Zobellia nedashkovskayae: one gene and its partner. Each later gene encodes a partner of the first gene's protein in a complex. Links are inferred from orthologs where the notes say so. Each region holds a gene or a part of one and is shown on either strand. Other genes may lie near its edges. The genes, in order: pheS and pheT.

Region 1 (16,556 bases):
ATACCTTATTCAAGATGAATACAAGGAATATTACTCTGAACTAACAGGTATTGTTAGGTCATATCTAGAAGAGGATGTAAACGTTTCGGCCTTAGAAAGTACAACGGATGAATTGATTACCAAGTTAGAATTGCTAAGGGATGCCGGAGAGTTAAAAATAGACGATGAGACCCTGCAACAGTTTAAACGTATTCTTCAGACAGCGGATTTAGTAAAATTCGCAAAATCAAAACCGGACACCTCAGTCGCTGAAAATGACCGTCAATCCATTGAACAAATCGTTCACAAAACCCATGATGCACTTCCAGAGCCCACAGTAGAAGAATTGATGGAGCAAGAAGAATACAAAGAAGAGCTCGAAAAAAAACAACAAAAGAAAAAGATTATTTACGCAAGTGTTGCCGTTCTTGGGGCACTTTTTATTGCTTTAGGTGTATCTACTACATATTACGGCTTTACGTACGTAAAAGATACCATTTTGGGCCATCCTTCAAAAGAACTGCTAGAAGGAGACTGGGTATCTAGCTCTTATGGTTATCCACCAATAAGCTTAGAAACTCCGCGTGTTCTCAAAAGGCAAGAAACAAAGCTTACCCCAGAGATGAAGGCCAACATTAAAGACCTGCAAATGTTTATGTACAGAAGCGAAAAAGGTTTTTTCAGTGTAGGTACCACGTCAACTACTTTAACACAGGAAGTAGAGCCCGAGTTTAATAAATCCATTGAAGCCTTTATTAAGAATCTAGAAAAACAAGGAGCAAAGAACATTATAACCAAACAAGAAGAATTTACTACCGTTACGGGCGTAAAAGGAATCAAGGTTTTTGGTAGTGGCGATTTTCCTGTTCCAGGGTCTGAGGAATTAGTAGATGGCAAATACAGTATTTTACTATTCGGTGCAAAAGGGCTTCAACAGCAAATCATCATAAATTGGCTAGAAGACGACACCTATGCACAAGAAATAGCAGATAGAATATTAGGTTCGGTAGAAGTAAAAACAGAATTATAGATGTTGGATAATATATCATTCGCAAATCCGGAATTTTTTTGGTTGCTATTATTGCTTCCTCTGGCCGTGCTGTGGTATTTCTACAAGCGCAAAGAGCAGGTAGCTTCTTTAAAAATACCTACGATTAAAGGTTTTGCAAATACGGGTTTTCTCCCAAAATTAAAACCACTGTTATTTGTACTGCGTCTATTAGCTCTTGCAGCAATTATAGTTGCCATAGCCAGACCACAGACCGAAGACATTTCAACAAAAACAAAAACTACAAAGGGTATAGATATTGTAATGGCTATAGATGTTTCTTCTAGTATGTTGGCAAGGGATTTAAAACCCAACCGTTTAGCCGCCCTAAAAGAAGTTGCTGCAGAATTCATTAAAGAACGCCCCAATGACCGTATTGGTTTGGTGGCTTACGCAGGTGAAGCTTATACCAAAACACCTATAACAAGTGATAAGGCAATTGTTCTAAGGGCACTACGCGATATAACTTATGGGCAATTAAATGATGGTACTGCCATAGGAATGGGCTTGGCTACTTCCGTAAACCGCCTAAAAGAGAGTAAAGCTTCTAGTAAAATTATTATCCTATTGACGGATGGTGTCAATAATTCCGGGTTTATAGAACCACAAACCGCAGCAGACTTAGCTATTGAGTATGGTATAAAAACATACACTATAGGATTGGGTACCAATGGTAACGCTCTTTCTCCGGTAGCATATAACAGTGATGGATCTTTTAGATACGGTATGCGCCAAGTTGAAATTGATGAAGATCTTTTGAAGGATATTGCAAAATCTACAGGAGGTAAATTTTTTAGAGCCACAGATAACGAAAAGTTAGAGGCTATTTACGACGAAATAAACAAGCTAGAAAAAACAGAAATAGAAGAATTTAAATATTACAAATACGAAGAAAAGTTTAGGTCATGGGTGCTTTTGGCCGGTGCCCTGCTTTTATTGGAATGGCTCCTGAGGAATACCATTTTTAGAAGTTTTATTTAAGAAACTTTTAGCGCAATATTTAATAAACTTGTATTAGCTTCAAACTAGGAACAAAGCAGAATGATTCAATTAGACGAAAAAATATATTTCTATTTACTGGCCATAATACCGGTCATCATCGTCTTGTTCGCACTTTTGCAAATTTGGAAAAAGCGGACACAGAAGAAATTTGCCGAGAGCCCCCTTTTAAAAAGGCTATCTCCGGACAAATCTAATTTTAAATCCAGTCTAAAACTCTTGTTCTTTTTATTGGGTCTCACTTTCCTTACTCTGGGATTGGTAAACCCAAAAATTGGAACAAAATTAGAGACGGTAAAACGTGAAGGTGTTGATGTCGTTTTTGCGGTAGATGTTTCTAAAAGTATGTTGGCGGAAGATATTGCGCCCAACCGTTTGGAGAAAGCCAAACGTCTAGTTTCAGAAATCATAAATCAATTGGCAAGTGATCGTATTGGTATCATAGCTTATGCCGGTCAAGCATTCCCGCAATTACCTATTACAACAGATTATGGTGCTGCCAAAATGTTCTTACAAAGCATGAATACAGATATGCTTACTTCACAAGGAACAGCTATAAACGAGGCAATTACCCTTGCTACTACCTATTACAATGATGAAGAGCAGACCAATCGTGTGCTTTTTATTATTTCCGATGGAGAAGATCACTCAGAAGGTAATACCAAAGATGCTGTGGAGAAAGCCATAGAAGAAGGCATTCAGATTTTCACTATTGGTGTTGGTAAACCTAAAGGTGCTCCTATTCCCATTAAAAGAAATGGCGTTGTAGAAAGTCTGAAGAAGGATTCCCAAGGAGAGGTAGTTATTACCAAGCTGAACGAAGACGTACTTATAGACATTGCAGATGATGGTAATGGTGAATATATTAACGGTTCCAATACCGAAGCTGCTGTAGAGCGTATAACGGAGCTGCTTCATCAAATGGACAAAAAAGAGTTTGAAGCCAAGCAATTTGCAGAATTCAAAGATCAATTTCAATGGTTTCTTGGTATTGGCTTGTTGTTTTTACTTTTAGATATCTTTGTTCTTGACAAGCGAACAAAATGGTTTAAAAAGCTAAATTTATTCAACGAAAAAGAAATAGAATAAATGAGAAATATTGTTTTCATATTGTTTTTTATCGGTTTCGTTTCTTTGGCGCAAGAAGAGGAAAAAGCGCGCGAGCAAGCGCTTGACGAATCAAAAAATCTAACCTGGGAAGCTAACAAAGAACTTTCAGAAGATAATTTTGTAGAGGCCGAAGTAGATTACCGAAAGGCAATAGCCAAGAGTGAAGAGAATTCTGCTGCACCTTACAACCTGGCCAATGCATATTACGCCAAAGAAACCTATAGTGAAGCTTTTGGCCGTTACAAGCAAGCTGGTGAATTGGCCACTGACAAAGCCGATAAGCATCGTGCCTATCATAACATGGGCAACGTGTTTATGAAAAGAAAAGACTATCAAAAAGCAGTAGAAGCTTATAAGGAAGCCCTCCGCAATGACCCAAAAGATGAGGAAACCCGTTACAATCTAGCTTTGGCCAAAAAAATGCTCGAAAAAGAACAAGAGCAGAACGACCAAAACGAAGACAACAAGGACCAAGAAGATAAGAACGAGGATAATAAAGACGAAAACGAGGACAAAAAAGACGGAGACAACAAAGAAGAAAACCAAGATCAAGATAAAAAGGACGAAGGAGACAAGGGAGACGAAGGAGACAAGAACGAAGAACAAAAGGACGAGAACAAAGAGGGTGAAGGCGATGAAAAGGAAGAACAGAAAAAACAGCCTGAAGAAGGTGATAAGCCCCAAGAACAACAGCAACAGCCTCGTCCTAATCAATTAAGTAAACAGCAGGTGCAGAATCTTCTGGAAGCCATGCAGAACGAAGAGAAAAAAGTACAAGAAAAAATAGACGCCAAGAAAGTAAAAGGTGTTAAGGTTAAAAACGAAAAAGATTGGTAAAGACCAGTATACATAGAATTCTTTTAGCATTATTTTCTATAATGTTCCTTGTCTTTTCAGTGAACGCTCAAGATGGCAAAGGCATTACCTTTGAAATGAAACTCAGTAAAGAAAAACTGGGTATGAACGAGAGATTACGGGTAGATTTTACCATGAATAAAGACGGGGACAATTTTAATCCTCCAGATTTTCAGGGCTTCCGGGTTTTGATGGGACCATCACAATCTATAAGCTCCTCATGGATAAATGGTGTGCGTAGTTATTCAAAAACATACTCATACACCTTGGCTCCTACTACTAGGGGAAATGTGACCATTAAGCAAGCATCTATTGTGATTGATGGAAAAACTTATAAATCATTACCAAAAAAGGTAGAAGTTACAGCTGCAGTAGACAAACCCAGCGATCAAATGACCGCAGACGATGTAGCGGACGAAAGTCTACATCTTGTTGCCGAGGTTTCTAAAACGGACCCATACCTAAACGAAGGCCTAAGCGTGGTCTACAAACTATATGTGAGCCCGTCTATTAGTGTATCTAACTATCAACCATTAGACAACCCTAAGTACAATAATTTTTGGAGCCAAGATATTCCCGTTTCTCGCCCAGTTGCTGAAAACGGAACTTATAAAGGAAAGCCTTATAGGTATGTTATATTAAAGCGAGTTGTACTCTACCCTCAAAAATCAGGGAAGTTAGAAATAGAACCCCTTTCATTGGATGTTACTGTAGATGTACCGTCCAACAAACGGGATTTCTTTGGAGGTAGAATTTACTCCCAAACCAACAAAACGGTTTCAGCAGGAAAACGAACCATTAATGTAAAAGCTTTACCTGAAAAAGGGAAACCTGTTAATTTTAGTGGGGCAGTTGGTAATTTCGATTTTTCGGTCACTAGCAGTAAGACGGTTTTGAATGCTTCTGAATCATTACAGGCAAAAGTTGAGGTGAGTGGTAAAGGAAATTTAAAACTCTTTCAGTTGCCCGACCTAAATTTACCCGCTTCATTGGAGGTATACGAGCCTGAATTTGATGAAAAAGTACGTACTACCTTATCCGGCTCACAGGGTAAGGTGAGTAATAGTTATACGGTTGTACCTTCCTTTAAAGGCAAATATCCTATTCCTAGTATATCCTTCACTTATTTTGACCCTAGCGCTAAAACGTATAAAACGGTTACTTCAGATGAAATCGTAATCAATGTAAAAGAAGGTCCTACAGACTCAAGCATAGGTAGTGCAGTAGCTGGTGGAACTAATAATAAGCAAACCGTTGCAGTAGGAAATCAATTTAATTTCCTAAAACTAGACGCCAATTTGGTACCTATTGGTTCTAGCTATTTTTTAGGGACTAAAAGCTATTATTTATGGTTATTACTGCCATTAATATTGATTCCCTTTGCCATTTTACTAGGTAAAAAGCGTGAAGCAATTGCTAGTGACGTGGTGGGCAATAAAGTTAGGAAGGCCAACAAACTTGCTAAAAGATATCTCTCTAAAGCCAAAAAAGAATTAGGTAATAAGGAGGCGTTTTACGTTGCCTTAGAAAAAGCGTTGCATAATTATTTAAAGGCAAAACTTAAAATAGAGACCTCAGAATTCAGCAAAGACAAAATAGCATCTCTCTTAATCGAAAAACAGGTTGATAACACAACCAATGAAGGTTTTATTTCGCTACTTAAAAATTGCGAAATGGCACGTTACAGTCCCTTTTCCGAAGTGCAGATGCAACAAGATTACGATAAAGCAAGTGAGGTAATTACATATTTAGACAAACAACTCTAACGAAAAAGTTATAAATTATTCAATTTGAAAATCACAAAGTGAAAAACATACTTTTCATACTTATTTCCTTATTAACCTTCACGGTTACCGCCCAGAATAATGCTCTGTTTGATAAGGCTACGGAAGCTTATAATGTAGGCGAGTACCAAAAGGCGGTAGACAACTATATGGAGATTTTGGATAATGGTAAACATTCCGCAGAGCTCTATTACAACCTGGGCAATGCCTATTATAAGCTTAACGAGATTGCGCCAAGTATCTATTATTACGAAAAAGCACTTTTGCTAAAGCCCAATGACAGCGAAATAAAGAATAATTTAGGATACGCCAAGAACATGACTCTTGATGCCATTGATGAAATGCCAACTACAGGCCTTTCTAAAATTTACGATAGCATCATTGGTACATTGTCTTTTGATCAATGGGCATATCTATCTATTATTTTTATGGTAATATTTGTGTTTTTATACATTGCATTCTATTACTTTCATTATTCATCTAGAAAAAGACTTGCGTTTATCTTTAGTGTAATTTCACTACTTATCATGATAACTTCCGTAGTTTTTGCTTTTCTTCAATACAACAAATTTAAAGCAGACCAACCCGCTATTGTCTTTGCCAAGGAAGCCAGTGTAAAAGCTGAGCCTAACAAAAAAGGTCTTGAGACTTTTGCACTCCACGAAGGCACTAAAGTCCAAGTTGTTGAAGAACTAAACGACTGGAAAAAAATCCGTATTTCTGACGGAACTACAGGCTGGATCCCATCCGAAGACATAAAAACATTAAAAGATTTTTAATATTTCCTTAACGCGTAATAAAATAGTTGGTGCTATATTTGCGTTTGTTACTAACTGCTATGAAAATTTTCGCTCGTTTTCTTTTGCTTGCTCTATGGCTATTAGCCATTACAGCTCCGAGCGTTATAACTTTACTAGACGTTGATAATCCTGTTATGATAACGAACCTCAATGAAGAGGAACAACAAGAAGCAGGCAAAAAGTCTTCTCTAGAAGAAAAATTCGTAAAAGATAATTACTTTGACTATTCTCTGATAGCTTTATCAGAACAATCTGTTATGGGCGATTACCATGTTATGGATTATATTGATTTCACACTCGAAATCCTCCTTCCTCCCCCTGAACATATCAGTTAATTTTTTTCAGGAAATTTATTTCGATTAGCTAAAAACTTGTCCCCAATTGCCATTGAGGGCTAAATTATTATTTATATGTTTAAAAATCTAAAGAGCGACCTTCCCGCAAGTGTCGTAGTATTCTTCGTTGCTTTGCCTTTATGTTTGGGTATTGCCCTTGCCAGTGGCGCACCATTGTTCTCAGGATTAATAGCCGGTATAATTGGTGGTGTTTTCGTTGGAGCACTCAGTGGTTCAAAAATTGGAGTTAGTGGTCCTGCAGCAGGATTAGCTGCCATAGTTTTAACCGCTATTGGAACCTTAGGTGGTTTTGAGAATTTTCTAGTTGCCGTAGTTTTGGGTGGCGTTATTCAAATGGTATTCGGTTTTTTAAAAGCGGGTATTATTGGATACTATTTTCCGTCTTCAGTTATAAAGGGAATGTTAACGGGAATTGGTATCATTATAATTCTAAAACAAATTCCACACTTTTTTGGTTATGACCCTGACCCAGAAGGGGACTGGGCTTTTTTCCAAGTAGATGGAGAAAATACCTTTTCGGAAATTTTAAATACAGTCAATAATATTAGTCCCGGTGCTACATTGGTAGCTATCATAGGTCTTTCTATTCTTTTGTTATGGGATAAAGTTCTTTCTAAAAAAGGTAGAATTTTTCAATTGGTACAGGGACCATTAGTTGCCGTTGCCATTGGTATTATATTTTACATTGTAACTCAAGATAGCGGAACATTGGCTATTTCTTCAGAACATTTGGTAAGTGTGCCTGTTCCTGAAGATGCCGCTTCTTTCTTAGGTCAATTTAGCTTTCCAAATTTTGGAGCCATTACAAACCCTCAAGTTTGGATTACTGCTTTTACCATAGCGCTGGTAGCCAGTTTAGAAACATTACTGTGTGTAGAAGCCACAGATAAATTAGACCCACATAAGAATGTAACTCCAACAAACCGAGAGTTACTTGCCCAAGGCGCCGGTAATATACTGTCCGGTTTAATTGGAGGACTGCCTATAACTCAGGTAATTGTTCGTAGCTCAGCCAATATACAATCTGGCGGAACATCAAAACTATCTGCTATTTTGCATGGTTTTCTTTTATTGATTTCAGTAATTCTTATTCCAACTTTGTTAAATATGATTCCGTTATCCGTATTGGCAGCTATTCTTTTCATAGTTGGTTACAAATTGGCAAAACCTGCACTTTTTGCAACGATGTACAAACTAGGATGGAAACAGTTCGTTCCTTTTATGGTAACGGTGCTAGGGATTGTGTTTACAGATTTGCTTGTTGGAATTAGTTTGGGCTTAGCTGTTGGAATAGTTGTTATTCTATTAAAAAGCTATCAAAATTCTCACTTTCTTCATATTGAAGATGTAAGCAACGGAAAGCATAAAATAAAAATGTCTCTTGCAGAAGAGGTTACATTCTTTAATAAAGGCGCTATTCTTAAAGAACTAGATAGTCTTCCAAGAGATACCTATTTGGAGCTAAATCTACTTAAAACAAGGTATCTTGACATTGATATTATTGAGATTCTAGACGATTTTTCAATAAAAGCCAAAGAACGTAATATAGATATTAAACTGGTATCTAAACGTGGCGTTATAGAAAACCCTATTAGTTATAGTGAGTTTTTTAGAACAAGACCAAAATCTAACCTAAGTTTAAGTTAAAGGCTATGGAAAAAAATAAATATAAAATAGCATTACTTTCAGATTTGACGGATGGTATGCACAACCTTTTAAAAAGCTCGGTTAGCTTAGCTAAAATGGTTGATGCCGAAATTGAGGTTTTCAATGTGAGAAAACCAACTGATATTGTTGGAAAAGACAATCAATTATCAGCTATACGGACAATAAACCACGAGTATATTGTAACCGACAAGCGCATGAAGAATTTAATTGCTCCATTCTCTAAAGATTACGGGGTTCCCATTCGTTATTCAAGCACTTTTGGCAATGTAAAAACTGAAATTTCCCGATATTTAGATGATAACACTCCAAATATTATAGTTCTTGGTAGAAGAAAAACAAAACCTTTTAATACTGTAGATGATAGGATTATCAATTTTGTTCTAAGTATTTTTAAGGGATCCGTAATGATTGTTTCAGAAGAAAATGGTCTAGAGCCTAACATGAATATAGGGATTGGTACACTGAACTGTTCTAACGAGTTATTGAGTTCTTCTTTTCCAGAAGCCCTCTTTGCTAATGCAAACAGTCCTCTAAAGGCTTTCAGCATTGTTAATGGACCTACAACACAGCCTCAATCCCATGAATTTTTAGGAAAGAAAATTGTAGATTATGTCTTTGATTATAATGACAATACAATGAAAAAGCTTCCAATCTACTTATCTAAGAGCAAAGTTGATTTATTATTTGTGGAGCGGAAAAAAAAGGAAAAAATAAATACTTCTACGCCATCAAATATTTACGACATGGTGAAGAAATTAGATATCAACCTTATGATTGCAGGCGAAAAAAATTCGCAAGGCAATTATCAAAGTAAACTAAACATAGCATAATTAAAATAAACATATGAAAGCACATACTAAGGAGACACAAGCAACGATGACTCCAGAAAAAGCACTTAATTTTTTAAAAGAAGGAAATCAACGTTTTCAAAATAATTTAAAAGCTAACAGAAATCTTTTAGAACAAGTAAATGATACTAGCGATGGACAATTTCCTTTCGCTACTATTTTGAGCTGTATAGATTCTAGAGTTTCGGCAGAATTGGTTTTTGACCAAGGATTAGGCGATATCTTTAGTATTCGTATCGCAGGAAACTTTTCTAACGAAGATATCCTAGGAAGTATGGAATTTGCATGTAAGCTTGCTGGCACTGAACTAGTTGTTGTTTTGGGTCATACTAGTTGTGGTGCAATAAAAGGTGCTTGTGACCATGCCAGATTAGGCAACTTGACAGCTTTAATAAATAAGATAGAGCCAGCGGTTGATGCAGTTAAAGAACCTACTGACGAAAGTCTTAGAAATTCTAAAAATCTTGACTTTGTAGATAAAGTTTCTGAAAAGAATGTGCTTTTGACAATAGATAGTATCCGTAAGAATAGCCCAGTTTTATCTGAAATGGAAGAAAACGGAGAAATAAAGATTGTAGGTGCCATGTATGACATATCTAATGGTGAAGTAACTTTTTACTAATAAGCTTAGATTCAATAATATACAATGGGCCAACAATGCATTGGCCTTTTTTCAAGTATTGCCGTAGAATTAGTCTTATTTTGTAAAAAATAACACCATGAATCTAGATACTGTTTTTGACAACAATGAAAAGTGGATAGCGGAAAAGCTAAAAACAAGTTCAGATTATTTTGAGCAGTTGGCCAAGGATCAAAGTCCTGAATTGCTTTATATTGGTTGTTCAGACAGTAGGGTTACTGCAGAAGAAGTGATGGGCGCAAAACCCGGAGAGGTTTTCGTACATCGTAACATTGCGAACATGGTAATCAGTATAGATCTTAACGTACTATCTGTTTTAAAGTATGCTGTAGATTATCTGAAAGTAAAACATATAATAGTTTGTGGTCATTATGCATGCGGAGGTGTCAAAGCTGCCATGCAATCTAAAGATTTGGGTGTTCTAAACCCATGGCTACGTAATATTCGTGATGTATATCGTCTTCATAAAGAAGAGCTGAATGCTATTGAAGACGAAACAAAAAAATACGATAGATTAGTAGAACTGAACGTAAAAGAGCAATGTGTAAACCTGATCAAAACAGCAGTGGTTCAAAAAGCATATCGTGATCACGGATTAAAAGTACATGGGTGGATATTTGACGTTCATACCGGAAAATTGATAGACTTAAAAATAGATTTCGAAGGCTACCTTAAAAATATTATGGAAATCTATCATTTGGATTAATCCAAAGCTGATTTGTAGAAACCAGACGTTCAATTAGCCATCTACACTTCTTCACAAAGCTTAAAACAATCTCTTAGCATTAAACTTAACTCTATGAAAAATCTTTTCTCAAACTTTAAAGGAGACTTATTTGGAGGAATAACAGCAGGAATTGTTGCCCTACCCTTAGCATTAGCGTTTGGTGTTAGCTCAGGCCTTGGGCCCAGCGCGGGATTATACGGAGCCATATTCATAAGTTTTTTCGCTGCTCTTTTTGGCGGTACTAGTACACAAATCTCCGGACCTACCGCACCAATGACAGCGGTTAGTATGGTTGTTATAGCAGGTATTATAGCTCTAAACGATGGTAGTCTCGAAAAAGCGCTGCCCGCTATTTTAGTTGTATTCTTATTGGCCGGCCTTATGCAAATAGGTCTTGGACTTCTAGGTATAGGTAAATACATCCGGTATATCCCATATCCAGTTGTTTCCGGTTTCATGACCGCAATTGGCGTTATTATTTTGGTTACGCAAATATTACCTGCAATAGGATATTACCCTAAAGAAGACCCAGAGTTTGTAAACCAGTACAAACCCATGGCCGAAGAAATTATATTAGATAATATTTTAAAGGAAGAAGCTGGGGAAGGTATTCTAGTTTTAGAAAATTTTGAGGAAACCATCAAACGTGCCGAAGGCATTACCGAAGCAGATATGCTCAAAGAAGCGCGTACTTTGGCAAAATCTGAGGCTTCTGGTGTATTGGGAGCTCTTAAAGTAATGCCCAGGGCTTTGCAAAATATTAATTGGTTAGAATTTATTCTCGCCCTAACTACCATTGCCATTATTTATGGCTTCAAAAAAATAACTACTGCTATACCAAGTGCGTTAGTAGCTTTAATTGTGGTCTCTGGGGTAGCGTATGGTTTTGGATTGAACTATAGACCAATAGAAGAAATACCAAGTGGTTTTCCGATGCCTAACTTGGGTATATTCACCAGTTTTGAACTTGGGTCGGTAACGCCCTATATTTTTACGGCACTAACGCTGGCTTTATTAGGTGCCATAGATTCACTTTTAACATCGGTAGTTGCGGACAACATGACAAAGACCAAGCATCAACCTAACAAGGAATTAGTAGGCCAAGGAATTGGGAACAGTATTGCCGCTATTTTTGGGGGGATTCCAGGAGCAGGTGCTACAATCCGTACCGTTGTTAACATTAACGCAGGTGGTAAAACCAAATTATCCGGTATGGTAGCAGGGGTTTTACTTCTAGTTGTTCTTTTGGCTTTAGGGCCTGTTGCTTCTCAAATACCCGCCGCTGTACTTGCTGGTATTTTAGTAACCGTAGGTATTGGCGTTATGGATTATAAAGGATTAAAAGCTATACCTAGTTTACCTAAGGACATGAGCTTGGGTCCAATAAAATTCAGTTCAGAGGTAGTTATTATGCTAGTTGTACTTGTTCTTTCCTCTGTTTGGAACTTGGTATATGCAGTAGGTGTTGGTTTAGTTATCGCTTCTTTAATGTTCATGAAGAAAATGGGTGATCTTACAGCAGAAAGGTCCGATGTAAAGTCTTTGGAAAAAGAAGAAGGCTGGGCAGATGAAGTTGGTTTCCCTAAAAACCTGAGGGACCAAGTCTTTATTAAACACCTTAAAGGACCCTTATTTTTTGGTTCTACCAGCGAATTTCAAATATTGGCAGACCAAATACCCAGAACGGCATCTACCGTTATCATTCGTATGGACCGTATGCAGTATATGGATCAATCCGGGCTATATACATTGGAAGATGTGTTAATAGATTTACACAATTCTGATATTGAAGTCTTGTTTGTAGATGTCCTTAAACAACCAAGATATATGATGGAACGTGTAGACCTTATTCCTGATTTAATTCCTACAGAACATATTTTTGACACCTTTGCCGAGTGTTTACGGTACTTGGAACGTAAGACTTCAAAAAAGAATATTGAAGCTTCTGCATAACATTTAGACCAATTTATGATGAATTATGTATTCGGTAATGCCGCAAATGTCCTAAATTTGCGGCATTAGCCGAACATCATGATCGATACTATTAAAAAGCATATTACTGAGGTAGAAAAGTTTACTGCTACCACCAAAGAGGAGCTAGAAAGCTTCCGTATTAAATACTTAGGCAAAAAGGGACTTTTGACCGATTTCTTTGCGGAGTTCAAAAATGTACCTAACGAGCAGAAAAAGGAATTCGGCCAAACAATAAATCAATTAAAGCAAGCCGCAAACGATAAACTGAATACCTTAAGGGATTCGCTTGAAAGCAAAACCGAGGAAAAAGGTATTTATGGCGATTTGACACGGCCAGGTGAACCTTTAGAGCTTGGGGCAAGACACCCTATTTCTATTGTAAAGAACCAAATTATAGAAATTTTCTCCAGAATAGGTTTCAATGTATCGGAAGGTCCGGAAATTGAAGATGATTGGCACAACTTTACTGCCTTGAACCTACCTGAATATCACCCTGCCAGAGACATGCAGGATACATTTTTCGTTCAAACCGATCCAGATATTCTATTACGAACCCATACCTCCTCGGTACAGGTTCGTTACATGGAAAATAATAAGCCGCCTATACGTACCATCTCTCCAGGAAGAGTATATCGTAATGAGGCTATTTCGGCACGTTCACATTGTTTCTTTCACCAAGTTGAAGGCTTATATATTGATAAAGATGTTTCCTTTGCAGATTTAAAGCAAACGCTTCAATTCTTTACCACGGAACTTTTTGGTAAATCCAAGATTCGTTTACGTCCATCATACTTTCCATTTACGGAGCCTAGTGCAGAAGTAGATGTATATTGGGGACTTGAAACTGAAACCGATTACAAGATGACAAAAGGTACCGGTTGGTTAGAAATCATGGGCTGTGGTATGGTTGACCCCAACGTACTTGACAATTGTGGTATTGATTCCAAAGAATACTCCGGTTTCGCTTTCGGAATGGGTATTGACAGGATTGCCTTATTACTTCACCAGATATCTGATATTCGCTTGTTAAGCGAAAACGACGTGCGATTCTTAGAGCAATTTAAAAGTGCCTTATAATTCAGTTCAGTGAAAAAAGACATAGAAATACCAATTGCCAAAGATGTTCAAGTAGCCATTATTAGGGAATGGAACGAAGAGTTTCTTTCAAAAGACTGGAACGCCTACATCATAAATAATAGAGCAGACCAAATTGAAATGGTAATGGTAGTTTCTAAAGGCTTTGATGAAGAACGCCAAACAACGACCATGCGCCATAGCATGGGCACGATTTTACCTAATGACATTAAAAAGATAGAATTACTACAAGAAGAAGTTCTTGCACTAGACAATGAATTCTTTGTTACGTTTTTCGCCGAAGGCAAGCTTTTTGAAAAACGTTTCTTATTCCCAAAAAATACAGTCTCCGAAAAAAATCTTAGCACCATTCCGATAATTGAAAAGGATGGAATTTCCGCAAAGTAACTTGCACTTCCATTTTTCTTCTTCCATTCTACTTACCATTTTTTCAAGTTTACACAGTTTCTTTCTTCTCCGAAAGCATTTACTTACAAATACTTTATCGGTCAAAAACTATATTTATCCAGTTAATTTTCAAACAGTTACCTCTTTACCTTGCATTACTCTAACAAAACTTTAACTCATTTTAATAAAAATTAAGTTCTTTTAGTTTGTTTGGTTCCGAACTAACATTATCTTTGTCCCTTGAATTTTTCAATTATGAAAATAGAAGAAATAAAGAATAAGTTAATCGAGGAGCTTGGGGTTCATTTTGAATCTGAGTATGATCTACCACCATTGGCTGCTAGAATCTTTGCGAACCTAGTTATTACAGAGGAAGACGGTCTTACTTTTGAAGATTGCCTTAACAAAAGAGGCGCTAGCAAAAGCTCAATATCAACGTCGTTAAACCTTTTGTTGCAAATGGATTTTGTAAACTATTTCACAAAATCAGGAGATAGAAAAAGGTATTTTAAAGTTGCTGAAAAAAATACGTTCTTCATCAAGAAGCTAAATCGCTCATTAAATCAGCTGGAAAGGGAAAAAGAAATGATTCTTAAAATAACCGCGTATAATAAGCAGTACCGTCCAGAGAAGCATGAAGAGAACAAAAACAAAATAACAGTTTATGGTAAGTGTATTTCAGACATGACCACAAGTCTAAAAACAACTATCGAAGAATTAAAAAAGCAACAAAAATAATTTTTTTATCAGAATGGTTCGTTTTTAACCGAACATTCTGAATTAACAAAACCTTAACAAGACCCAGTCAACAATCTAATACAATTAAATATCCCTTTAAAAATGAAAAAGTTATCAATCATAGGATTATTAAGCGCAGGACTTCTTTTAAGCTCCTGTTTTGGAACAACGCCAACGGCCCCTGCGGCTGGCGCAACGCCTCCTCCTCCAAGCTTGAAGGTTGGTGAATTAAAAAAACAAGACCTTACGGTATATAATGAATTTGCTACTACCTTAGAAGGTAAGCAGAATGTTGAAATATGGCCTAAAGTTGCTGGTTTTGTGCAAAAGGTATATGTAGAGGAAGGTCAGAAAATTAAAAAAGGACAACCTCTTTTTAAATTAGAAACCCAAACTTTGAACCAAGATGCCAATGCTGCTAAAGCTTCTGTGAACGTGGCACAGGTAGAAGTAGATAAACTTAAACCGTTAGTAGAAAAAGGCATCATTAGCGAGGTTCAGCTAGAGACTGCCAAAGCGCAGCTTGTTCAGGCCCAAGCCAATTACCAAAGTGTTGCTTCAAACATTGGTTACTCTCGTATTACAAGTCCCGTTGACGGTTATATTGGTGAAATTCCTTTTAAAATAGGTGCCTTGGTAAGTTCTGCCATGAGTCAACCATTAACTACTGTATCTGACGTTAGTGAAGTTCGTGCTTATTTTTCTTTAAACGAAAGAGAGCTTTTAAAGTTAAAAGAGTCCATGCCTAAAAATGAAAAAAACTTAGTGGATCTTGAAAAAGCACCAAAAGTAACACTTGTTATGATTAATGGCGAAGAATATCCAGAAACAGGTAAGATTGCTATGATCAATACCATCATTAACAGTACCACAGGAAGTGTAACCGCCAGAGCTGATTTTGACAACAAAAATAACCTGTTAAGCAGTGGTAGCACCGGGAAAATTAAAATACCCACAATTTATAAGGAAGCATATGAAATTCCACAAGTAGCTACAATAGACCTTCAAGGTAAGAAACTTATCTATATAGTAAAAGATGACAATACGGTTACAACTATGCCAATAGATATCATTGCAAACACCCAAAAAGGTTTTATTGTTGAAAATGGAATTGAAGAGGGAACTACCATTGTTCTTGAAGGTGTAACTAAAATTAAAGACGGAATGGCCATAAGCCCGGCCAAGTAAGAATCCGCTATTCATCATAATTTATAAATAGAGAACAATGTTTCAAAAATTTATAGATCGTCCCGTACTATCTACGGTTATATCGATCATTATAGTTATTCTAGGTGTTTTGGGTTTAACAACCCTGCCTATAGAACAATATCCTGAAATAGCACCGCCAACCGTACAAGTTACAGCTACCTATACGGGAGCAAACGCAGAAACAGTACTTAATAGTGTTGTCACTCCTTTGGAAGAGCAAATTAATGGTGTGGAAGGCATGTTATACATGACCTCTAACGCTAGTAATGATGGTGCCGCTACCATAAATGTATTCTTTGAACTTGGTACAGACCCAGATATTGCTGCGGTAAACGTACA
Region 2 (16,803 bases), 2.9 Mb from region 1 along the record:
CCCTAAATACATATCCCTACTTCATCACTAATTGTAACACCAGAGTTGTTTTAATTCATACAAAAAATGAATAAATATTTCTTTTCTTTTTTAATCGCCATAATCTTTATCTCTTGTAAAACGGATAACATAGATGCAGATTTACTGGTTACCAATGCTACTATATGGACAGGGAATCCAGAATCACCAAAGGCGGAAGCTATGGCCATTAAAGGAGATTCTGTTCTTGCTGTTGGCTCATTTAAAGATTTGGAGAAGTTTAAAGGAGATTCTACTGAAATATTAGATGTTCACGGAAAATTTATTACACCTGGTTTTATAGATGCTCATGTTCATTTATTAATGGGCGGCAATAGTCTTTTAAATGTGCAGCTTAGAGATACAAAAACCAAACAAGAATTTATTGATAGGATAGCTTCATTTGCTAAAAAAATTAAACCCGACCAATGGGTAGTGGAAGGAAATTGGGACCACACACTTTGGGGCGGAGAACTACCAGAAAAAGAATGGATTGACGAATATACCAAAGACAACCCTGTAGCCATTTACAGAATGGACGGCCATATGATTTTAGCCAATTCAGCAGCTTTAAAAATCGCTGGAATTGATAAAAACACGCCTGATGTAGAAAACGGAGAAATTGTAAAAGATTCAGAGGGAAACCCAACAGGCATTCTAAAAAGCAAAGCCATGTATTTGGTGTTGAATAAAATTCCCGTTCTTTCCAATTCTGAAAAAGAGGATGCAATTAATGCTGCACAAGATTATTTGCTTTCTCAAGGGGTTACTACTATTCATGATGTGGATAGTTTAGGAGGGTTTGAAGTAGCCCAGGAAATGTACACCAATAAGAAGCTGAAAGTAAGGATGTATACCGCAGACCCACTCTATAAATGGGCATCGGTATCCAAAACGGATAGAAGCGAAAAATGGCTAAAAAACGGTTTACTCAAAGGTTTTGTTGATGGTTCTTTAGGTTCCCATACCGCTGCGTTTAACGACCCCTATTCCGATAAATTAGATGATAGAGGCTTATTCATTGTAAATGAGGATAGTTTATTTAGTCAAATTTTAAATGCAGATAATGAAGATTTACAAGTTACCGTCCACGCTATTGGTGATAGAGCAAATAATGGATTGCTAAATATCTATGAGCGTGTTATTGAAAAAAACGGTACTAAGGATAGAAGATTAAGAATTGAGCACGCCCAGCATTTAACAACAGAAGACATAAAGCGCTTTTCCAAACTCAATATTATTGCAAGTGTACAGCCGTATCACGCTATAGATGATGGTAGATGGGCGGAAGAACTTATTGGCCCGGAACGTATAAAAAGCACCTATGCTTTTAAGTCGTTACTAGATGCAAATACAACTCTGGTTTTTGGTAGTGATTGGCCTGTTGCCCCTGCCTCTCCCCTTTATGGCATGTATGCCGCCGTTACCCGTCAAACCCTGGATAACAAAAACCCTGAAGGCTGGGTTCCGGAACAAAAAATTAATATAGAGCAAGCTTTATCCGCGTATACTAAAAATGGTGCTTACAGCTCATTCGATGAAAATATAAAAGGGACTTTGGAACCAGGAAAATTAGCGGATTTTGTTATTTTAAATGAGAATTTGACCACTATAAAACCTGAAAAACTTAAGAATGTAAAAGTTTTGCAAACCTACGTTGGAGGAAAACAAGTTTTTAAGAGTAAAATAGATTTATAGAGGAATTGCACATTAATCTCACCCTTTGAAACATTACTCCTTTTAAGGTTATTGTCCAAAACCGATACTTCCATATTTTAGAGTACCCTTAACGATACGAACGAACACTCTCTACTATAACCGAAATCAATATTAAACATCCGCCCACTATTGTAGACCATGCGGGAATCTCAGAAAGTAACAAAGCACCAATCAGAATACCGTAAACAGGCTGAATGCTACTTAAAATACTAATGGTTGTAATGGAGAAATACTTAAAACAATTTACAAACATGGTATGTCCAAAAACAGTGGTAACAACTGCTAAACCTAATATTCCTTGCCATTGGCTTGGTACTGCTTCTAAATCATAATAAAAGAAAGCAGGGATAAGCATACAAAATATTACGGCCATTTGATATGCCATTAAAACTGACCCTTCATACCTTGTTACCTGCTTTTTTAACATAAGATTCCGCACAGCATAACAGAGCGCTGAGAATACTCCAAAACCAATGGCAACGGTAGAGCTGTTTTCAAAACTGAAATCTGGGACCAAAAAATATATTCCACAAAGAACTAAAAAACCCAGAAGCAAGTGCATTTTCTGAAATCTAGTTTTCAAAAATAATGGTTCTAGAAAAGCCGTAATCACAGGGTAAGTAAACAATGAAAGCATACCTATAGCAACATTAGATTTTTGCAACGCTACAAAATAGGTCAACCAATGCAGCCCCATAAGAACACCACTTATGAGTATTGGTCCCCTATCCTTACTACTCAATCCAAAAGAAATTCCTTTAAAACGACAATAGATAAATAGTAAAACGAGCGCAATAATAGAGCGGATACCTATGGTAACGGCCACTGGTAATTCTATGAATCTACCCAAAGGGCCAGAGGTACTCAATAGTACCATTGCCAAATTGATTTCTAGAAAATTTTTAAGATTGAAAGACGTACCTGAATCCAAATGCTATCTCTTTACGGCCATAGCCTTTTCACGAATAATATCTGCAACAGGCCTATTTTCTAGGTGACTTTCCAACCATGAAATAATATCCAGGTATAAGAACGCTCTTTTTTCATACGGATGATTTTCGTATTTTTTTAGTTCTGTATGTAGTTTTTGAAATTCGTTTTTTAACTCGTTTGGAAAAATGTTGCCCAAGTTTCTAAGGAACTTAATCATCTCCTTTTGAACGGCATGAAGATCGTTCATTTTCAAAAGGAACTTATAAGTACTTTTAAGCTGAATTTCCAAATGATAATCCATTCCCGCCTCATAATGTGCAACCAAGCTTAAAACTCTGGCAAAACACATCAAATCCTCACGCATTTTAAGGTTCTTGTTGTTTATAATTTTTTTAAGGTACTGAATGCAGGTTTTATTATCACCTATACCAAAATACAAACAGGCAATTTTATAGTACAGCACCATAATATGGTGAGCATCTATTCTATCCTTATGCTTATTGATTCCGTACTCTATAATTTTTACAAGATATAATCCTTTATTAAACGTGCCCTCCAAAAAATGAAGATTCAATTTATTGGCGTTTATATATAAAAAAGCCAGAGAAGAAATGTTATCGTTTTTAGGAAAATCGTTACTGCTCACTACCGTTTCAAGCCTATCTAGCACTTCTCTAAAATGAGAACTGTATTTTACATAGAATATAGATTCTAGCAAGTAGTGGTTCCCTTTTAAGAAGAAAACCGGATTTAAATTTATCTGCTCTTCATGCTCATAAAAAAGGTCTACCCACTTACTGGCATATTTATATGAAGAAAGAAAATCTTGGGTCAAAAAACTATACCAAAGGTGAGCCTTGTACAACCATAATTTTTCTCTAAAACCTAAATCCCTTAATTCATATTTAGGCAAATGCTTCTCAAAATAATTTTTAACACGTGTGTAGTCTTCGTCACTTCTAACATAACCTACCTTAAGCATAATACCATAAAGTTGTAATGACAGGTTAGACAATTTACTTGTCATTACATTTTGGGCAGAAAGTTGTTTAGCCTGTATAGCTAGTTCATCTGCTCGATCAGGTATACTCCGTGTAATATATTGAGTTTCAATAATTTTCTCCAACTCAACGATTTCATAAGCAATATTCTTTTCTTCATTCTCTATGGCGGTAAATTTTGCCTTATCAAGAATTTTCAAGCTTTGCTTATAAAGCCCTTTTTGATAAAGTATAGTCGCAAAATCTAGCTGCTCACGAATCTGTACCCGAAAATTCTGGTTTACGGGATTCAGTCGTAAACTGACCAAAATTTGCTTATAAAGATGTGCTTTAAGATTAGATAATTGTGCTTTTTTGACAATACCGGTTTCTAAAATTACCTTCTCATCATACTTTCTAATTTTATCCATTAGGTTGAATAATGCTAGAAATTTTGCATCAGTATTTACCCCCAAACGTCCTACATATAATTTGAATTGGCGTTTTTCCGATTTTGAAAGGGATTTCACCAGCACGAACAAAGCATCTCTATGCGCATTTGTCATCGTAAAAAATATTATTTAATTTACTTAATATCAGTGTTTTACATAACCAAAAAACCAGCTTAACGTTGTACTATTTTATTCATGTGCTAGGTGGTTCGCTCTATTGGTTATATATTCGTATTGAACTTTATTGCTATTTTTTGTTTAAAACCTAACATATAGGCCATTGTACGGTAATCAAATCCTTTTTTTAGTAAAAGACAGGGCTAAGGTTATTAAAAATGTTGATATAACAGTACAAAATATGATATTTGTAGACAAGGAAAAAGTTGCAATCAGTTCCTAAGTTAGCTAAACTACAAGATATAATGAGTAAAGATAAGGTACAAATTTTTGATACAACGCTTCGTGATGGTGAACAAGTACCCGGTTGTAAATTAGATGCAGAACAAAAATTGGTCATCGCCGAAAGGCTAGACTATTTAGGTGTGGATATTATTGAGGCTGGTTTTCCTGTATCAAGTCCTGGTGATTTCAAATCTGTTACCGAAATATCTAAACTTGTTAAGAATGCAACAGTATGTGGACTTACACGTGCAGTAAGAAAAGATATTGAAGTAGCTGCCGAAGCTCTTAAATATGCAAAGAGAGCACGTATTCATACCGGAATAGGCACCTCGGATTCACATATAAAATATAAATTTAACTCCAACAAAGATGCCATTATAGAGCGTGCTATTGATGCCGTAAGTTATGCTAAAACCTTTGTTGAAGATGTAGAGTTTTATGCCGAAGATGCTGGTCGTACGGATAACGAATTCTTGGCACGAGTCTGCGAAGCTGTTGTAAAAGCAGGAGCCACTGTATTGAACATTCCTGATACAACAGGATATTGTTTGCCAGATGAGTATGGCGCTAAAATGAAATACCTTAAAGAAAACGTAACCGGAATTCATAAAGCCGTACTTTCTTGCCACTGCCATAATGATTTAGGTTTGGCAACAGCAAACTCAATTGCTGGTGTAATTAACGGGGCCCGCCAAATAGAATGTACCATTAACGGTATTGGTGAGCGAGCAGGAAATACTTCTTTAGAAGAAGTAGTTATGATCTTAAGGCAACATCCTAGCTTAAACTTGGACACGAATATTAACAGCAAATTGCTTTTTGATACAAGTCAGATGGTTTCTCAAAAAATGGGAATGATGGTGCAGCCCAACAAAGCTATTGTTGGTGCTAACGCTTTTGCCCATAGTTCTGGAATTCACCAAGATGGTGTCATAAAGAACAGGGAGACTTATGAAATTATTGACCCTGCAGATGTTGGTGTAAACGAATCTTCTATTGTTCTTACTGCAAGAAGTGGTAGAGCAGCTTTGGCATACAGAGCTAAATTAGTAGGATTTGAATTGACAAAACTTCAGCTTGATGAGGTGTATCAGGAATTCTTGAAATTTGCAGATGAAAACAAGGAAATTACAGACCAAGACATTCCAAAAATCATAGAAGCTAGCAATATTACCATCGAAAGTATTTAATACCGAAGACTCTAGAGAATTCATCGTTTATATTTTAATGTTTTTTTGACGGTTATGTCATTAAAATTTTTAATCTTAGCCCCCTATGATTTAAGCTGCTTTTTTGTAGTTTTTTTTAAAATCTGGCAGCACACTAAAAATTCTCTAGATGCAACTAAAAATTGCCCTCCTTGGCGGTGACGGTATTGGCCCCGAAGTTTTGGCCCAATCCGTTAAGTGCCTAAAAGCGATCGAAGAAACATTCAACCATAGGTTTGAACTTGTTGAGGCTCCTTTTGGGGCTATTGCCATATCCGGATCTGGAAAACCTTTGCCAAATAAAACCCTGGAATTGTGTAAGGCATCTGATGCTATTCTTTTGGGTGCAATTGGTTCTTTAGAGTACGATAACAATCCTGAGGCTAAAATAAGACCGGAACAAGGTCTTTTGAGCATACGTAAAGAACTGGGTCTTTTTGCCAGTATCAGACCCATAAAAATGTTTCCCGCCTTTTTAGGGAATTCTCCTTTAAAAAGAAACATTGTTGAAAATACCGATATGGTTATCTTTAGAGAACTTACCGGTGGCATATATTTTGGACAAAAAACCTTAAGTGAAGATGGCTCTACGGCATCCGACCTTTGTAGTTATTCTGAAGGTGAAATCAGTCGCATTACACACCTTGCTTTTAAGTCCGCAAAAAAAAGAAGAAAGAAACTTACTTTAGTGGATAAGGCAAATGTGTTGGAAACGTCTAGACTTTGGCGCAAAACAGTAACGGAAATTGCTAAAAGCTACCCAGATGTTGAGTTTGAATGTCTTTTTATAGATAATGCAGCAGTACAAATGATGTTGAACCCGCGCCAGTTTGATGTGGTTTTAACAGACAACATGTTCGGTGATATTCTATCTGACCAAGGTAGTGTTATTCTTGGTTCTGTGGGTTTACTACCCTCTGCTTCCGTAGGTACAGAAAACGCAATGTTTGAGCCTTTTCATGGTTCATACCCTCAAGCAAAGGGGAAAAACATAGCCAATCCTGTCGCATCTATTCTAAGTACCGCTATGCTCCTACAACACTTCAACTTAAATGAAGAAGCGAACGCCATTGTAGCTGCTGTACACAAGTCTTTCGTGAAAAAAGTAGTTACCACAGACGTTTTAGGCAGTAGTAAATATGGGACTGATTACGTGGGAGATTTTATTTCCGAGAACATTGTTGAGTCAGATGAAAACCAGAGTATAAACGATGAGAATATTGGCCTAGGAAAATCTACTATAATATAACGCTTATTCCTTCATTAACATTTTCACGTAGGTATCAAATTCCTTTTCAAATCGCGTGTATTTTTCACCGGTAGCAGGTCCGTTAAAACCTGTATGAATCTTTCTTACATTTCCTTTCTTATCAATAAAAATAGTAGTCGGGTAAGACAGCACCTTATTTAACATTGGTAATTTTTCTTGTGCCTTAATCTTATCATAAGTACCGTATTGTGCCAATAAAATAGGGTAATTCACCCCTATTCTCTCTTTTAGCCGATTAATGTTTTTAAAGGCCAATTCCTTAGACTTTGCAGACTCAAAAGCTAAGGCTACCATCTCCAAATCCTCTAGCTTATTCTCTTTTAAATAGTTAACATAGAATTTAGTCTCATCCAAGCAATTGGGACACCATGAGCCCATAATCTGAACTAGCACAACTTTATTTTGAAATTTTTTATCCGTCAATGACACCATGTTTCCTTCTGTATCAGGAAAAGAGAAAGCTAGTTTATTATAGCCTTCTTTTAAGAAAGTAATCGAATCTGCATCAGGCAATTCAAAACTCTCGTTTCGTTTTGCTACAAATGGTTCTTGAAAATGCTTATCAGAATAGAACATACCATTCAAGGTACTATCAGTTACTTTTGCTAGGAACAAAAATGCATGAGCTCCATCAAAAGCAGACAGTTTTAAAGAATCTCCAGTAACCACTCCTTCCAAATATCTATAATCTCCGGTAGTGGTTCTGAAGGTTCCCGTTACCTTACCTCCGTTTTCCGCAAAAATTCCTTTTGCCATATAACTATTAGAAGTACCCTGGCTAAATTCAGTTTCCCAAATACCAGATACATTTATAACTGGTGGTTTATCAACAGTAAAGCGTTCTTTACCCCCGTAAAAAGCTTCAAAAGGAACTACCCTGTCCAAGCTCTCCTTAATAAAATTACCCTTTATACCTTTCTGACTAAACTTCCCAACAATATATCCTTCAAAAACAGGTGTTTGAATCCGTATGGAATCTCCTTTAATTGTAATCTCATCTACTTTTATGACTTCACTGGCATTGTAAATTTCCATTGTATATGAGCCGTTCGCTTCTTTTAAAAGATTAAAATTAAAAGGAAGTTTGTCACCACTAATCACTTCTAACTGTCCCTGCCAATCACCTTGGGCAAGCTCACTAGTTTTTTGTTCATTACAAGTAATAAATACTACTGCAATCACCAATAAAAAAATCAATTTCTTCATTATCACCTCTTTTCTTTAACAATCGTAATAAAACCCGAAAACTTACAACAAAAAAATGAGTAATTCAGTAGCGCTGTGTATTGAATGTCTTAATGCATTGTTTTATCTTTACCGCCACTAAAACTTACCGATGCAGATTTCATACAACTGGTTAAAAGATTATCTTAAACTTGATTGGGATTCCAAAAAAACGGGAGAACTTTTAACCGATTTAGGTCTTGAAGTAGAGGGAATCAACCCTTTCGAGTCTATAAAAGGCGGATTAAAGGGTATTGTAGTAGGACATGTTCTTACTTGCGAAAAACACCCTAACGCCGATAAATTAAAAATTACTACTGTAGATGTAGGGACTGGCACACCTTTAAAAATAGTATGTGGCGCCCCTAATGTTGCTAAGGACCAAAAAGTTCCTGTAGCTACCGTTGGCACTATACTTTACACCCCAGAAGGAAAAGCTTGGAAAATAGGAAAGGGAAAAATTAGAGGAGAAGAAAGTCACGGTATGATATGTGCCGAAGATGAATTAGGACTTGGCTCTAGCCATGATGGTATACTTGTTCTAGATTCTAAATTGAAACCAGGTACACCGTGTTCCGAGGTTTTTGACGTAGAAGTAGATGAGGTCTTTGAAATTGGACTAACTCCTAACCGTGCAGATGCTATGAGCCATTTTGGCGTAGCAAGGGATCTAAAAGCCGGCCTAAAGCAAAAAGAAATTACTAAAGAACTGATTACACCTTCTATCAGTCATTTTAATATAGATAACCGTTCGCTTAAACTACAGGTTCAAGTAGATGACAGTAAACTTGTACCACGTTATGCTGGTATTACGTTAAGCAATTTGGTGGTAAAACCGTCTCCGGATTGGTTACAAAATAGATTGCGCGCAATAGGAATCAACCCTATGAATAACCTTGTAGATGCAACTAACTACGTTTTACATGATTTAGGACAACCTTTGCACGCTTTTGATGCGGATCGCATTCATGGTAAAAAAATAGTTGTGAAAACACTACCTGCCGGAACTAAGTTCATGACATTGGATGGCGAGGAGAGAGAGTTGCATGAAGATGATTTAATGATTTGTGATTCTGAAAAACCAATGTGTATTGCCGGAGTTTTTGGTGGTATAAATACTGGTGTTACAGAGAAAACCACTTCTATCTTTCTTGAAAGTGCTTATTTTAATCCTGTAGCAATTAGAAAAACTGCTAAAAGACACGGATTGAATACAGACGCTTCTTTTAGGTTTGAAAGAGGTATTGATATTGAAAATGTAGAATATGCACTTAAACGTGCCGCTTTATTGATAAAAGAAATTGCCGGAGGTGATATAACTTCTGATATTGTTGATTTTTACCCTAAAAGATTTGATGAGCACCAAGTTTTTCTAACCTTTAAGAAAACGCATTCCCTTGTTGGAGAAGAAATTCCGCAAGACACTATAAAATCTATATTAGCATCATTGGACATTAAAGTGAAAAGCGTTACGGAAGCTGGTCTTGGCCTTTCAATACCAAGTTACAGGGTTGATGTACAGCGCGAAGTAGATGTTATTGAAGAGATTTTACGTGTTTACGGGTACAACAACATCAACTTTGGAACAAAATTAAACGCTTCTACTGCGCTTGTTTCTAAGTTTGACGATTACAAACTTCAGAGTATAATTGGAGACTTTTTGGCTTCCCAAGGTTTTTACGAAATCATGACCAATAGTTTAACGGCTCCTGGTAATGCTGAATTATTAGACGATAATTCAACTGAGGAAAGCGTAAAAATGTTGAATCCGTTGAGTAACGACCTTTCTGTTTTACGCCGTTCTATGTTGTTTACAGGTCTTGAAACCATCTTATACAATAATAACCGAAAGAAACTTAATCTGAAGTTATTTGAATTTGGTAAAACATACGAGAAGAAAAAGTCTAAATATATAGAAGATAAGCACCTTTGCCTCTATTTGACGGGAAACCGCCATGAAGAAGGTTGGGCCGGTACCGAAAAGGCAAACGACTTCTTTTACTCAAAATCTATAGTGACTAATATTCTAAATCGCTTGGGTATCTCTGATTTTACTCCGGCGCCAACATCCAACACTTTATTCTCAGAAGGTTTGAGTTTAAATGTAGGTTCTAAAGAACTGGTCTCTTTTGGTATCGTTAAAAAGTCGATCCTTAAACATATGAGCATAAAACAAGAAGTTCTTTATGCCGATTTTAATTGGAGCAACGTTATATCTCTTGCAGAGAAAAATAGTATTACTTATCGCGAAATACCTAAATACCCAGAGGTAAAAAGAGATTTCGCCCTTTTATTAGACGAGTCCGTTAGTTTCCAAAAGGTTTATGAACTAGGAAGAAAGACCGAAAAGAAACTACTAAAGAACATAAACTTATTTGATGTTTATACAGGGGACAAACTTCCCAAAGGGAAAAAATCTTACGCGGTTAGTTTCACTTTACAGGATAGCCAACGTACATTAACGGACAAACAAATAGACCGTATAATGGGCAAATTAGAGAAAACTTACCAAAACGAATTAGGAGCGGAATTAAGATAAGTAAGAAAGGGAAGAATTAAGAAAGTTCTTAAATTTTCCCTGGAAGAATAACACTATCAATTTCGTGAATAACACCATTGTTCTGCTTGGAATCTGCAACTACTATAGTTGCGGTATTCCCAAAGGCATCGTTTAGAATAATATCTATTCCCTCCATGGTGGCCGTAATAATACCACCTTGAATAGTAGTAAAAGTTGCCTTACCTTCTCCTCTACACATAGCCTTCAATATTTTTGAAGCAGTAATTTGTCCCGCAACAATATGATAAGTTAACAAATCCCTTAATTCTTTTCTGTTTTTTGGGTCTAATAACTCCTCTACTGATCTACCGGCTAAATTAGCAAATGCAAGATCGGATGGAGCAAAAACAGTAAATGGGCCAGCATGATCCAATAAATCTTCTAAATCAGCAGCCTTCATAACCGCCAAAAGAGTTTGATGATTTTTAGAAGTTGCAGTAGAATTAACTATTGATTTATTACTAACGGCCTTATTGTGAGTTGTAGTTGATTTGCTTACAGTTTCTTGAGCTTTAGTTGATAAAAAAACAAAGAACAGAGCACAAGAGAAGACTTTAGTAAGATTTTTCATATAAATTCGGCAGGGAGTTGTTAAAACGGTCGATTAACGGTTCAAATACCCCGACAAGTTACGATATATCCCATGTATACTGACATATAGTCGCATTCAAATGTTAATTTTTAACAAATTATTAACAAATGCTTATGAATTTCATTCTCTCTCAAGATATAAAATTCTTTAAATTTGAGATATACCTCAAATTATATGCTCCTAAACAAGGTCAACTTAGAAAAGAAACTTAGCGGAACGGTAAGCGAAAAAGACCAAATACGGTTTTTAAATGATTTATACCAAATACTAGAACAAGACTCTAAAAGTCGAGAAGAAATTGGTGATAACCTTAAAAAGAAAGACACTTCTCTCACTAATTCTTTTAACCTTGACCTCTTACAAACAAACCGGATTTATCACGTTGACCAAATAAAGAAAATTTGCGTTGACTATAGACTCCGTTTTCTTCCTTCAAATTATTTCAAAGGAGAAATACCTGCTGAAGCTATTTCAGAAATAAAAAAAATTGAAGTATCACATGATATAAAGCTACAAGGTTTTAGAATCCTTGCTCCTTCCAAACTTTTTAAATTAGAAGATAAGGACGACCCTATTCTATTTGCTCCTATTGGAAACGACTATTTTTATCTTATTCACAAATGGGGAAACGACCTTCATCCATTAAGAAAATGGCTAATGTGGCCATTTAAAAATATTGTAAACTTAACTTGCCTTGTAGTTGCACTAAGCTATTTAATAGCTTTATCTATTCCGGATGGTCTATTCTCAAAGAACAGTTCCAACGCTCAGTTTTTTATAATTTTCTTCTTTATGTTCAAATGTTCGGCTGCGGTTGTTATTTTTTACGGCTTTGCCTTAGGCAAGAATTTTAGTAATGCCATTTGGAACAATAAATATTTTAATTCCTGATCGGAGACTATATTATAATCAAAAAAGGCATTCTACCGAACGATAGAATGCCTTTTTTTATTTTAAGTGTGAACTGAATTAATTTATAAAGATAGCTGTTGGTATACCGGTTACATCCATACTATTCAATAGTTCTGGTTCAGGAGCCGGCTTAATTAGTAGTATACCACCTTTGTTAGCTCCACTTGTCTTTTTATATCCAATCAATAATAAGTTGTTTTCTTCATCATAACTCACCATTGTTGTTTTTTCAACATTGAATTCAAAGTTAAGCTGAGTTTCCGTCATAAAATTTTCGTAAGCATATAGAACGGTTAAATTCTTACTGAAATCGTAAATGGCAGGTATTACAGGAAAAGTACTATATGCTGTAGGTGTCATTTGATAGTACATTTTACCTTCACTATCAAAATGTAATGAAGATGACTTTGTAAAATTAGGCTCCTTGCCTTCTCCATAACTAGTATAAGAAATAGCCATAGTTACACTGTTCAACGTGCTATGCAAATCATCATAACTAATAATGATATTATCTTCTGGGTTTGTAAAAATACGTCTTACATCAAAACCGACTAGTTGGCTATGTACAATGCTATTTACATTAGCGTCAATTACCGTAATGGAATTTTCTCCTGTAACCTCTTCATCAACCCCTAACACAAACAATCTATTATTTGCATAAGCCAATTCAATAGGTCTTTGATCTAGTTCTATATCAACAAAAGCGGATTCAGAAGATGATACATCAAGAACGCGAACATAAAACTCATCTACAGTAGAACTTATTTGAAGCTCATATGCGATGTAGAGTTTATCTCCTTTACGGGCTATAGATTTTGCCGTAAGGTTACAGGCTCCTAAATCCGAAAAGACATCATAGCTTAGATTACTATCATCATTAAAATCATGAACAGTTAGCTTACCGCTACAATTGTTTTTTTTACTATAGGTAGTTAACACACTGTTCTCTTCAAAAGACAGATCAGGCAGTGCCATGGCGGCAAATTTACTTTCTTCTGGTTTGATAGTAAATGCTTCGTCTTCCACATTAAACAATGTGCCACTAAGGCTGCCCTGGTTATTGACTAGTAAAGTGTAGTTGGCCTGAACAGTGTTTTCTTCTTCGTTCTCACCAAGATTGTCGCTATCGGTTTTACTGCAGCCAATAAGGACTAAAAATGCCATACAGGCATAGAATAGATTGTAGGTTTTCATCTGTTGCAATTTAATGTTCCTTAAACGGCCCAAGTTGGCAAGATGCCAATTGAACAGAGTGGGCCTTTTTTAAATTCAAGGTTTGGGTCCTTAAATTTAAAAAACGCCCGCTACATCATTTAAGAATACAGGTTTAACAAAAGTTATACCGTTGCAACGTACATTTTATTACGTTGCTCCCGTAATGTCTTGTCAGACATATATTCATCAAACGCCAGATATCTATCGATGTTGCCTTTAGGGGTCAACTCTACGATTCTATCGGCAACCGTCTGTGCAAAGTGGTGGTCATGAGTAGTAAACATAACCGTCCCCTTGAAATTATTAAGGCTATTATTAAATGCGGTAATACTCTCTAAATCTAAGTGATTCGTTGGTTCATCCAACATCACTACGTTGGCTCTAAGCATCATCATTCTACTCAACATACAACGTACTTTTTCTCCTCCAGAAAGTACGGTGCACGTTTTAAGAGCTTCTTCACCACTAAAAAGCATTTTACCTAGAAAACCACGTATATAAACTTCTTCTCTTTCTTCTTCTGTCTTGGCCCATTGTCTAAGCCAGTCTACCAAACTTATGTCTTCATTAAAGAAATCAGAGTTATCCGCAGGTAAATAGGACTGGGTTGTAGTAATACCCCATTGAAAAGTACCTTTCTCTGCTTTTTTATGACCGTTAATTATTTCGTAAAAAGCAGTTGTTGCTCTTGAATCACGAGATATAATAGCAACTTTATCTCCTTTTGCTAAATTTAGGTTTACATTTTCAAAAAGTAAATCCCCATCTTCGGATCTAGCGGAAAGCCCCTCAACATTTAAAATCTGATCTCCCGCTTCACGTTCTCTTTCAAAAATAATGGCAGGATACCTTCTACTAGAAGGCTTAATATCCTCTATTTTAAGCTTAGACAACATTTTCTTCCTAGAAGTAGCTTGTTTACTTTTTGCTACGTTAGCACTGAAACGAGCAATAAATTCTTGCAATTCTTTTGCTTTCTCCTCTGCCTTTTTATTCTGTTGTGCTCTCTGACGAGAAGCCAACTGGCTACTTTCATACCAGAATGTATAGTTACCAGAATACACATTCATCTTACCATAATCAATATCTGCGATACTGGTACAGATGGAATCTAAAAAGTGTCTATCGTGAGAAACAACAATTACTGTATTTTCATAGTCCGCTAGGAAATTTTCTAACCAGGTGATAGTTTCATAATCCAAATCATTGGTAGGTTCATCCATGATCAATACATCTGGATTACCAAAAAGAGCTTGTGCCAATAACACACGTACCTTAAGTTTTGAGTCTATATCTGCCATTAAGGTGTAATGAAACTCTTCGGTAATACCCAAGTTTGATAATAACGCCGCGGCGTTGCTATCTGCATTCCAACCATTCATCTCTTCAAATTGAACTTGAAGCTCACCAATTTTATCTGCGTTTTCATCTGTATAATCCGCATAAAGGGCATCAATTTGCTGCTTTATAGAAAAAAGCGGCTTATTCCCCATTACAACCGTCTCAAGAACAGTAGACTCATCATAAGCGTTGTGGTTCTGCTCTAAGATAGACATACGCTTACCAGGCTCAAGATGTACATGACCAGAAGTTGGATCTACCTGTCCAGATAGAATTTTTAAAAATGTAGATTTTCCGGCTCCATTTGCTCCAATTACCCCATAACAATTACCCTGAGTAAAGGTTACGTTCACTTCATCGAAAAGGATTCTTTTTCCGAATTGTACGGATAGATTTGATACCGACAGCATAGATTTCTTTTTAAAATTCGTGCAAAAATACTGAATTTTAATGGCCTAAACCAATAAACTTAAAAAGCATTCACTTCATCTTAAACCTTAACGCAACCCTCTTATTTTTAACTCGCTATTAACAGCAAACCGCCAAAGCGTTGTTTAATTTTGAAAAATCCATAGTAAGCTTTTACTTATATGAATAGAAATCTACTCTATCTATTTTTTGTTTTTCTTGGAAGTTGTGCTGCAGAAAAAAGCTCGCCCAGTGTATTTTTTTCAGGTGAAATTGTTAATCCTACCAGTGATTATATTGTGCTACTTAAAGGAGATGTAGTCATAGATTCTGCAGAATTAGATGATGACAACCGATTTTCCTTCACCCTTGATTCAATTACAGAAGGTCTATATCATTTTAACCACGACCCGGAATTACAGTATGTTTATCTAGAAAAAGGAGATAGTCTTGTTGTACGTTTAAATACTTCAGATTTTGATGAATCCCTAGTTTTTTCCGGAGACGGAGAAGAACTCAATAACTTTCTTTTAGAAGTTTTTTTGGCGCACGAGGATGAAGCCAGTTCTGTTAGATCCATGTATAGGTTGGATCCAGTTGATTTTGAAAGAAATATCGACTCTCTAAAACGACTAAAATTAGACGTGCTAGATGATATAGTAACTGATGGTAAACTTTCCAAAAAAGAGTTGAAGATTGCTAGTGCCAGTGTTGACTATAATTATAACACCTATAAAGAGGAGTATCCTTTTAAGCACAAAAGACTTACTGGAGAAAAAATAATAGATGACCTACCTGCCAATTTTTACGATTACAGAAAAGATTTGATTTTTGATGACAAGGACTTGACCTATTTAAGACCTTATTATAATTTCATGATCAATCACATTGGTAATATGTCGTATATGACCTGTTCCCATGCCTGCGCCATCAAAAATAACGTGGTTCGTAATCAGTTGCATTTCAATGAACACAAACTACATATTATAGATAGCCTTGTGCAAGAGAAAGAACTAAAAGACAATCTTTTTAGATATGTAGCTTTTGATTATTTATTGAAAGTACATGATTCTGAAAAAAATAACGAAGAGTTTATTGCGGATTTTAGAAAACTCAGTAATAACAACAAACATATGGGCGAGATTGATGCTCTATATGAAGGCATTAAGAATATTCAACCTAAGAAAGAAATACCAAATGTTGCCGTAACCAGTATAAGTGGGGACACAATGACATTAAAACAAATAGCAGCTAAGAGTAACAAAACGGTATTCTATTTTTGGTCTGCCACAGATAGAATGCATTTTGAGAATATTAAAAGGAGGATTGATCAGCTCTCTTCAAAGAAGCCAGAGTATTCCTATGTAGGTATCAACATAAAAACTTCAGAAACCAATTGGAAGGCCATGTTAGAGATTTCAGGTTTAGATCAAACAAGCCAATACCGTTCTTCTGACTTTGAAGAGCTTACCAAATCTCTTGTTATCTACCCTCTTAACAAATGTATTATTACTGATAGTAAAGTAATTGTAGATGCTTTTGCAAATGTCTACACCTCCTTCTAAGAAA

The links.
Region 2: the proteins of pheS (region 1) and pheT are in contact, whole or in part, in a crystal structure (PDB 6P24), measured with the Escherichia coli proteins. The link is inferred for Zobellia nedashkovskayae from one-to-one orthologs.

The regions. Positions count from the first base shown.
Region 1 is NZ_JADDXR010000002.1:1,617,094-1,633,649, reverse strand. The notes cover bases 11,990-14,855. They hold pheS (phenylalanine--tRNA ligase subunit alpha), read left to right. Parts: upstream 11,990-12,845; coding sequence 12,846-13,865; downstream 13,866-14,855. Other genes in these bases: IWB64_RS06915 (GbsR/MarR family transcriptional regulator), read left to right, coding at 14,526-14,855; IWB64_RS06920 (hypothetical protein), read left to right, coding at 13,875-14,270; IWB64_RS06930 (SulP family inorganic anion transporter), read left to right, coding at 11,990-12,767. In the rest of the region: IWB64_RS06985 (BatD family protein), read left to right, coding at 1-1,009; IWB64_RS06980 (vWA domain-containing protein), read left to right, coding at 1,010-2,008; IWB64_RS06975 (VWA domain-containing protein), read left to right, coding at 2,069-3,115; IWB64_RS06970 (tetratricopeptide repeat protein), read left to right, coding at 3,116-3,973; IWB64_RS06965 (BatD family protein), read left to right, coding at 4,015-5,757; IWB64_RS06960 (tetratricopeptide repeat protein), read left to right, coding at 5,796-6,554; IWB64_RS06955 (hypothetical protein), read left to right, coding at 6,710-6,910; IWB64_RS06950 (SulP family inorganic anion transporter), read left to right, coding at 6,986-8,578; IWB64_RS06945 (adenine nucleotide alpha hydrolase family protein), read left to right, coding at 8,584-9,429; IWB64_RS06940 (carbonic anhydrase family protein), read left to right, coding at 9,443-10,069; IWB64_RS06935 (carbonic anhydrase), read left to right, coding at 10,167-10,793; more of IWB64_RS06930, read left to right, coding at 10,887-11,989; more of IWB64_RS06915, read left to right, coding at 14,856-15,008; IWB64_RS06910 (efflux RND transporter periplasmic adaptor subunit), read left to right, coding at 15,111-16,196; IWB64_RS06905 (efflux RND transporter permease subunit), read left to right, coding at 16,234-16,556.
Region 2 is NZ_JADDXR010000002.1:4,494,428-4,511,230, forward strand. Bases 7,919-11,031 are described here. They hold pheT (phenylalanine--tRNA ligase subunit beta), read left to right. Parts: upstream 7,919-8,318; coding sequence 8,319-10,745; downstream 10,746-11,031. Other genes in these bases: IWB64_RS18500 (peroxiredoxin family protein), read right to left, coding at 7,919-8,188; IWB64_RS18510 (fasciclin domain-containing protein), read right to left, coding at 10,774-11,031. Outside these bases: IWB64_RS18475 (amidohydrolase), read left to right, coding at 67-1,716; IWB64_RS18480 (DMT family transporter), read right to left, coding at 1,805-2,668; IWB64_RS18485 (hypothetical protein), read right to left, coding at 2,672-4,216; IWB64_RS18490 (2-isopropylmalate synthase), read left to right, coding at 4,525-5,694; leuB (3-isopropylmalate dehydrogenase), read left to right, coding at 5,843-6,961; more of IWB64_RS18500, read right to left, coding at 6,965-7,918; more of IWB64_RS18510, read right to left, coding at 11,032-11,337; IWB64_RS18515 (hypothetical protein), read left to right, coding at 11,512-12,249; IWB64_RS18520 (hypothetical protein), read right to left, coding at 12,328-13,464; IWB64_RS18525 (ABC-F family ATP-binding cassette domain-containing protein), read right to left, coding at 13,608-15,236; IWB64_RS18530 (transaldolase), read left to right, coding at 15,417-16,799.